Regions from separate parts of the Salinivibrio sp. KP-1 genome, predicted to be linked through region 1. Evidence: predicted binding sites of a transcription regulator. Region 1 holds the regulator's gene; the other holds the start of a gene.
What was found. Region 1 encodes CRP, which controls carbon source genes, mostly activating them, when cyclic AMP is high. Its sites were predicted from a motif close to TGTGANNNNNNTCACA; they were not measured.

Region 1 (3,428 bases):
AAAGCAGCACTCGGATCCTAGCATCGCAGTACTCGCCGTATCGCGATACAAATTCAGACTGAATGACAGGGCGCGTCATGTCGGCTAAACATCCAATTATTGCGGTCACCGGCTCGTCAGGGGCTGGCACCACCACCACCTCGGAAGCCTTCCGAAAGATGTTCCAAATGATGAACATCAAAGCGGCCTGGCTAGAAGGGGACAGTTTTCATCGCTTTACCCGTCCCGAAATGGACGTCGAGATCCGTAAAGCGCGTGAGCAAGGTAAACATATCAGCTATTTTGGCCCCACCGCCAACGACTTCCCTCGGCTGGAACAGTTTTTTCGTGAATATGGTGACCAAGGCACCGGGAAGTACCGCCGCTACTTACATACCTTTGATGAAGCGGTGCCCTATAACCAAATGCCTGGTACCTTCACGCCATGGCAAGACTTGGCCGACAATACCAATGTATTGTTTTACGAAGGGTTGCACGGCGGCGTGGTCGACGGTGACGTCAACGTTGCGCAGCACGTCGATCTCTTGATTGGTATGGTCCCCATCGTCAACTTAGAGTGGATTCAAAAATTTGTCCGTGATACGCGCGATAGAGGCCATTCTCGTGAAGCGGTGACCGACTCGATTGTGCGCTCAATGGATGATTACCTGCACTATATCACCCCGCAGTTTTCTCGCACCCATATCAACTTTCAGCGCGTTCCCACGGTAGATACCTCAAACCCATTAAATGCCAAAGGGATTCCGTCTTTGGATGAAAGCTTTGTGGTGATCCGCTTTCGTGGCATGAAAAACGTCGACTTCCCTTATCTGTTGCAAATGATCACCGGGTCGTTTATGTCGCGCCATAACACCTTAGTGGTGCCGGGAGGAAAAATGGGCTTTGCAATGGAATTGATCATCCGTCCATTGATCCAGCAATTGATAGAAAAAGGCAAGATTGGCTGAGGCGTAGCGCATTCATGATGTATTACTTCTCAAGCCGTGATCTTAGCCACGTTTTTGCCAGTTTTTTAGGCGGTTGGCCTAGATCAAAATCAAGAAATCACCAACAAAAAAAGATACACTCTTGTTAACATACAGTGAGCTTGTAGCCCGCGTTCAGACTTCGTATTCTGTGCAATGATCTGATGGGTTACCCCTCAGACAAAGATAGGACGTTGTTGCCGGGCAACACATGCAGAGGAAATAAGTTATATGGTTCCAGGAAAACCTCAAACAGACCCTACACTCGAGTGGTTCCTTTCACATTGTCATATTCATAAGTATCCGTCGAAAAGCACGCTTATCCATGCTGGTGAAAAGGCGGAGACCTTGTATTACATCGTGAAAGGGTCTGTGGCCGTACTGATCAAAGATGAAGAAGGCAAGGAAATGATCCTGTCTTACCTTAACCAAGGTGACTTCATCGGTGAGCTCGGGCTTTTCGAAGAAGACCAAGAGCGCACTGCTTGGGTACGCGCCAAATCACCGTGTGAAGTGGCAGAAATTTCATTCAAAAAGTTCCGCCAGCTTATCCAAGTGAATCCTGATATCTTGATGCGCTTGTCCTCACAAATGGCGCGCCGCTTGCAGGTAACGAGCCAAAAGGTGGGGGATCTTGCCTTCCTGGACGTCACAGGGCGCATTGCGCAAACCCTGTTGAACTTGGCGAAGCAGCCTGATGCCATGACGCATCCTGATGGTATGCAGATTAAGATCACCCGTCAGGAAATTGGCCAAATCGTTGGCTGCTCACGCGAAACAGTGGGACGTATCCTTAAAATGCTTGAAGAGCAAAACCTCATTTCCGCACACGGTAAAACCATCGTGGTATACGGCACACGCTAATCGCGCCGCTCTCTGTATCACCAACCGACGCCCTGGCGTCGGTTTTTTTATCTCCATTATCTGGCAAGCACGCGGATTGCTTCTACACTCAAAACGACATAGTTAACATAAAATTAACAAGGTGTCGTTTATGAAAAAACTCATGGTTACCCTCACCGCCTTCGCGCTCTCTGTGTTTTCAGTCCATGCTGCGTCCAATACGACGATTGTCCACCCCGAGCCACGCGCCGGCTCGGCCCTTGATCTCTATGCCATTGAGCTCATCGAGTTTCTTGCCGAAAAGTCGGGAGAATCTGTTACCTTACAAGCCTTTGACGGCCAAATTGGCTCTCAATCTCGTAAGGTGGAAATGCTCAAGCAAGGCAAGCTCACCGTCGACTGGCTTGGTGCCGACCGTACACTGGAAGCTGAATTGATCCCCGTTCGCTATCCCGTGTTTCGTGGCTTACTCGGCCATCGCCTGTTTATTACCAATCAAGCCACCGAGCCCCAACTTGCTCAGATAAGTAGCGCGAGTGACTTGCAGTCTCTGACTATGATTCAGGGACAAGGTTGGGCCGACGTCAAGGTGCTTAACTCAGCGGGATTTCGCGTACGTGAAATATCGAGCTTTGAAAACATTTTCAAAGTGGTTGATACGGGCCGGGCCGATCTCTTCCCTCGTGCCTTGATTGAGCCTTTTAGTGAATTAGCCGAGCGGCCGCAATACGGTAATCTGTTAGTTGACCCACACCTGATGCTGATCTATCGCTTCCCAATGTTCCTGTTTGTGTCTCCGCAACATGCTGACGTCGCCGAGATGTTGAATAGCGCCTTTGAAACGGCATACCAAGATGGGTCATTCATCGAGTTTTTCAATAATGCGCCTTTAGTTAAGGAAACCTTTGAAAAGGCGAACATTGGTGAGCGTACTGTCATCCGAGTCGACAACCCGCATTTAAGCAACGAAACACAAGCGATTCCAGACACGTTTTGGCTCGACATCGAGACCCAATAGACGATAAAAAAGGGAGCGTATCACACACTCCCTTTTCATAGGGCGTCGCCCCATATTCGTTCAAGAACGAATAACTAGTGGGTGCTTTCAAAGATTTTGTCTGCCGAAGCAGCCACAAAACCTTGGTAAAGTTCACCATTGGGCAGGACATAACGCTTGGCAAACTCGTAAAAGCCACCCGGGATGGTTTGCGTGCAATCGGAGAAAGTAACGGGCACGCGGTCAGCCATGGTGGAGGATTGCTCCAGATACACAGATGCATCCCCTTTGACTTCCCCGCCTGACTCGTTAATCGCAAAGCCATTATCGCGCAATCGGTTGTTCACCGAGAGGCAATCATCATGCGCATTCAGCTGATTCACACTCACGGTAAAATGGTTCGCACCATAACCGTGTGCCGCCACCCAAGACGCATATTCACTCTCTTCGGCAAGCGTTTGATAGGTTGCCCAATCAATATCCCATAGGCGGCCCTGATGGAGAAAATCGCTGCCTGTAAGTGACGACGCATCAACTTGTGCCACCAGCTTCTCAACAATCGCCTGAAGCGCGGGCGAGCATTGCTCGACCATCAATTCACTGATAAAGACTTTCGGCATCAA
Region 2 (3,428 bases), on a different contig from region 1:
TTACGTGCTGAAGTAATTTCTGCCGCATTAACCACACTCGCTGCTAAGAGAGTGCTGAGCACCAAGCCCATACCTACTACTTTTTTCATCTCTACTCCAAACCGTGATAATAAAAAAGCCGCCCTAAGGCGGCTTTTGTAATCAGTGCTACGTTTAGCAGTGATGGTGTAAGTTCAATTAGAACTTAACTTCCATACCTGCTACATAACCCCAGTCGTTGTTATCAGCGTCGTTGTCGCCCACTTCTGCGTATACTTTTGCATTGTTGTGCAGTGCATAAGTTACGTTCGCGTAGTAACCAGTTACGTCTTCTTCGTTGTCGTTATCTTTGTTATCGATACCGATAGCGTAAGTGGTTTTGCCGTGCGTGTAATCAGCTGCCACAGAGAAGAAATCTGCTTCTGTGTCGCTTGAACCAGTGTCAACAGTATTAACACCATACGCAGCAGCAAGGCTTACATTTTCGATGCCAGCATACTCAACTTCGAAGTTGTAGTTTTCTACGTCACCTTTTGAGGCATAGACGAAATCGTCTCCTGCTGTGTTAACACCTGCGTCATCTGCATAGTAGTAATATACACGCATGTCAACGTCAGCTACACGATAGCCAAGACGGCCGTCGTAGATTTTGTACTCGTCGCTTGACTCTTCACCATCGCTGTTTTGCAGCGTAGATAGGCCTGCGTAGAATGTACCGTTATCGTAAACGTATTTAGCAACTTGGTCACCTTCAGTGCGAAGAGTACCGTTAGAAGCTGATGACAACTCGTAGTCTTTGGTGATGCCCATGTCATCGTTGATCAGCAGTTGACGACCGAAAGTAAGCGTACCCCAGTCACTGCCTTTGAAACCAACGTAAAGCTCATCGTTTTTAGTGGTGCTGTCTTCGAATTTAAATGCGAAGTGACCGATTGCAGCCAAGTCTTCAGAAACAGCAACTTCGGTGTTAACAGCGAAGTCACCGTCATCTAGGCGCCACTCGCCATCTTTGTTTTCACCGATAGCTTGGAAGTATTGTACTTCGGCTGCACCAGACGCGTCTACTTTAACGCCTTCTGCGTCATACAGGTTGATGCTTGCTGATGCTGAGCCAGCAGCCAGCAGAGCTGGTACTGCCATTGCTAGAATAGTCTTTTTCATGGTTAATCCACTGCCTTTTCTATTTAGTCATTATGAGTTCCTTCATGGAACTCTGTTTTATGGTGACTGTCACTCTATTACCAGCAGCAAACGCTGCGAAGAACAAAATGCCAGTTCACTGAAACTTCGTGGCTAATCGTGCAGAACAAATGTGGTTCTGTCAACTCGCCGGAAGCGCATTACAATCTAGGCAAAAACCGCTTAAAAACAATAATATAGTGATATTTGCTGAACTGAGATCACAGTTTAACTGACTCGACACCCGTCTTTTGATGAAAATAAACAACAAACAATAACAACATAAAACACCAAAATCAGTAATTATTTACCCTTATATTAGAATAAAAAACTAATCAGTAGCTTAAATCAGGCGTTTTGTTAATCAAACGGCAGATCAGCAAGATAGCGAAGAATGGTTCAAATTAAATTCGTGACCAGGATCTCATATCTGTAAGGAAATCTTGCAGTTCGCGATCGTTTTCACGTTTTTGCCCCGTGTTATACTAGGCGTCAACCTTTGCAACTCGGACCTGTTGATGCTCAGTCCTGCCGTAAAATCAGACATTCGCGCTTGCTACCAAACGCTACAAGATCAACTTCCCCACTTTATTCCCCGTAAAGCTCAGAACTATTTGGTGGCAGAGCTCGCGAAGACCCTAGCTGGCGATTACGCGCCTAAACGGCGACTATTAGTGGCAGAAGCAGGCACAGGGGTCGGTAAGTCGATGGCCTATCTGATGGGCGCGATCCCGTTTGCACTCAACAACAATAAAAAAGTGGTTATTTCAACCGCGACGGTGGCGTTGCAAGAACAGCTTGCCAATAAAGACATCCCGTTTTTTCATCGCATCTGCCCCAAACCGTTCGATTTTATTTTAGCCAAAGGGCGTCAACGCTATTGCTGTGCACATAAGCTCAGTGCGGTAGCGGACATGGAAAGCATTCAAGGGGCGCTATTTACCCAAAAACCCAAGCGCAACGAGCAATTATCACTCAACGATCTCTACGCTGCGCTGAGCCGAGGTAAGTGGGATGGTGACAGAGACAGTTGGCCAAAACCCATTGCTGATCATCTTTGGCAAGCCATCGCCTCTGATAAGCACACTTGTCATGCCGGTTTGCCCGCCCACCGTGCTTGCCCGTTTGCTAAAGCACGAGAGGCGATGGATAAAGCGGATGTGGTGGTGGTGAACCACAGTTTGCTGCTCGCCGATCTTGAGCTCGGCGGCGGGGTGATCTTGCCCGAGCCGGAGCAATGCCTGTATATGATTGACGAAGCTCATCACTTGCCCACTGTCGCGCGAGACTTTTCGGCCGCCAGTGCCAGCTTGTTGGGTGTGGTCAGCTGGCTGGAAAAGCTCAATCAAACGACGACCAAGTTGGGGAATACCGCTGATATTAAGCGCGCACATCGGTTTGTGGATAGCTTGCTAGACGCGATTCAAACCTTAATCCCAGGCTTACGCGAGGTTAAACAACAGCTCAGTCAATTGCCGCTCAACAATGATGGTTGCTACCGCTTTGCTGATGGCGAGCTCCCCGATGCGCTTATCTCACCCAGTGAGCAACTCAAAACGGCGAGCAAAAAAGCCCATCAGGCATTGGGAAAAATTCATGATTTGATCAATGAACGTCTGAAAGAAAATGACATTTCGGCCAAACTGGCTGATCCGGCGCTCGCGGAAACGGCTTTTTTCCTGCAACGGTTAGAAAATTTAGAAAAGGTGTGGACCTTGATGGCTCAACCTAATTCGGATAAAGGCGCCCCCTTGGCACGTTGGGTGCGAGCGTGTCGCGAGCGCGAAGGCGACCTTTGGATCCATGTCTCCCCCTTGGAAGTGGGTTGGCGTTTAGACCAAATGCTCTGGTCCCGTGCAGCCGGGGTTGGCCTATTTTCCGCGACCTTACGTGCACTCAACCGGTTCAGTTATTTCTGCCGTCAAGTGGGCTTGAGCGAAACCGACGGCTCGCGTTATTTAGCCTTGCCTTCGCCATTTGATTACCCCAATAAAGCGCGCTTGGTGATCCCGACGATGCCTTGTGAACCTCAAGCGAGCGACTTTACGGATGTGCTGAGCGATAAAATACTCGAACATCTGGAAGGCGAACGCGCCTCTTTGGTGCTCTTCGCCTCCTACTGGCAAATGCAGCAAGTGACAAAAGCGATAGAAAGCACCTGCAAGCAACGGGGCTGGCAGCTGCTTTGCCAAGGGAGCCAGTCGCGTCCCGGATTACTAAAGGCGCATCAGCAAGCGGTTAACGCTGATAAAACCAGTATCATTTTTGGC

Region 2: dinG (ATP-dependent DNA helicase DinG) is a predicted target of CRP. The motif match lies at 1,570-1,585, and genes of this name have one in related genera.

The regions. Positions count from the first base shown of each region.
Region 1 is NZ_LAQR01000036.1:166,113-169,540, reverse strand. Features, by position in the region: gene WN56_RS09530 (YheU family protein) at 1-21, shown strand, start outside; gene WN56_RS09525 (phosphoribulokinase) at 78-947, shown strand; gene crp (cAMP-activated global transcriptional regulator CRP) at 1,197-1,829, shown strand; gene WN56_RS09515 (hypothetical protein) at 1,960-2,826, shown strand; gene WN56_RS09510 (DUF1338 domain-containing protein) at 2,901-3,428, opposite strand, start outside.
Region 2 is NZ_LAQR01000001.1:725,541-728,968, forward strand. Features, by position in the region: gene WN56_RS03230 (DUF2057 domain-containing protein) at 1-89, opposite strand, end outside; gene WN56_RS03235 (porin) at 178-1,140, opposite strand; gene dinG (ATP-dependent DNA helicase DinG) at 1,677-3,428, shown strand, end outside.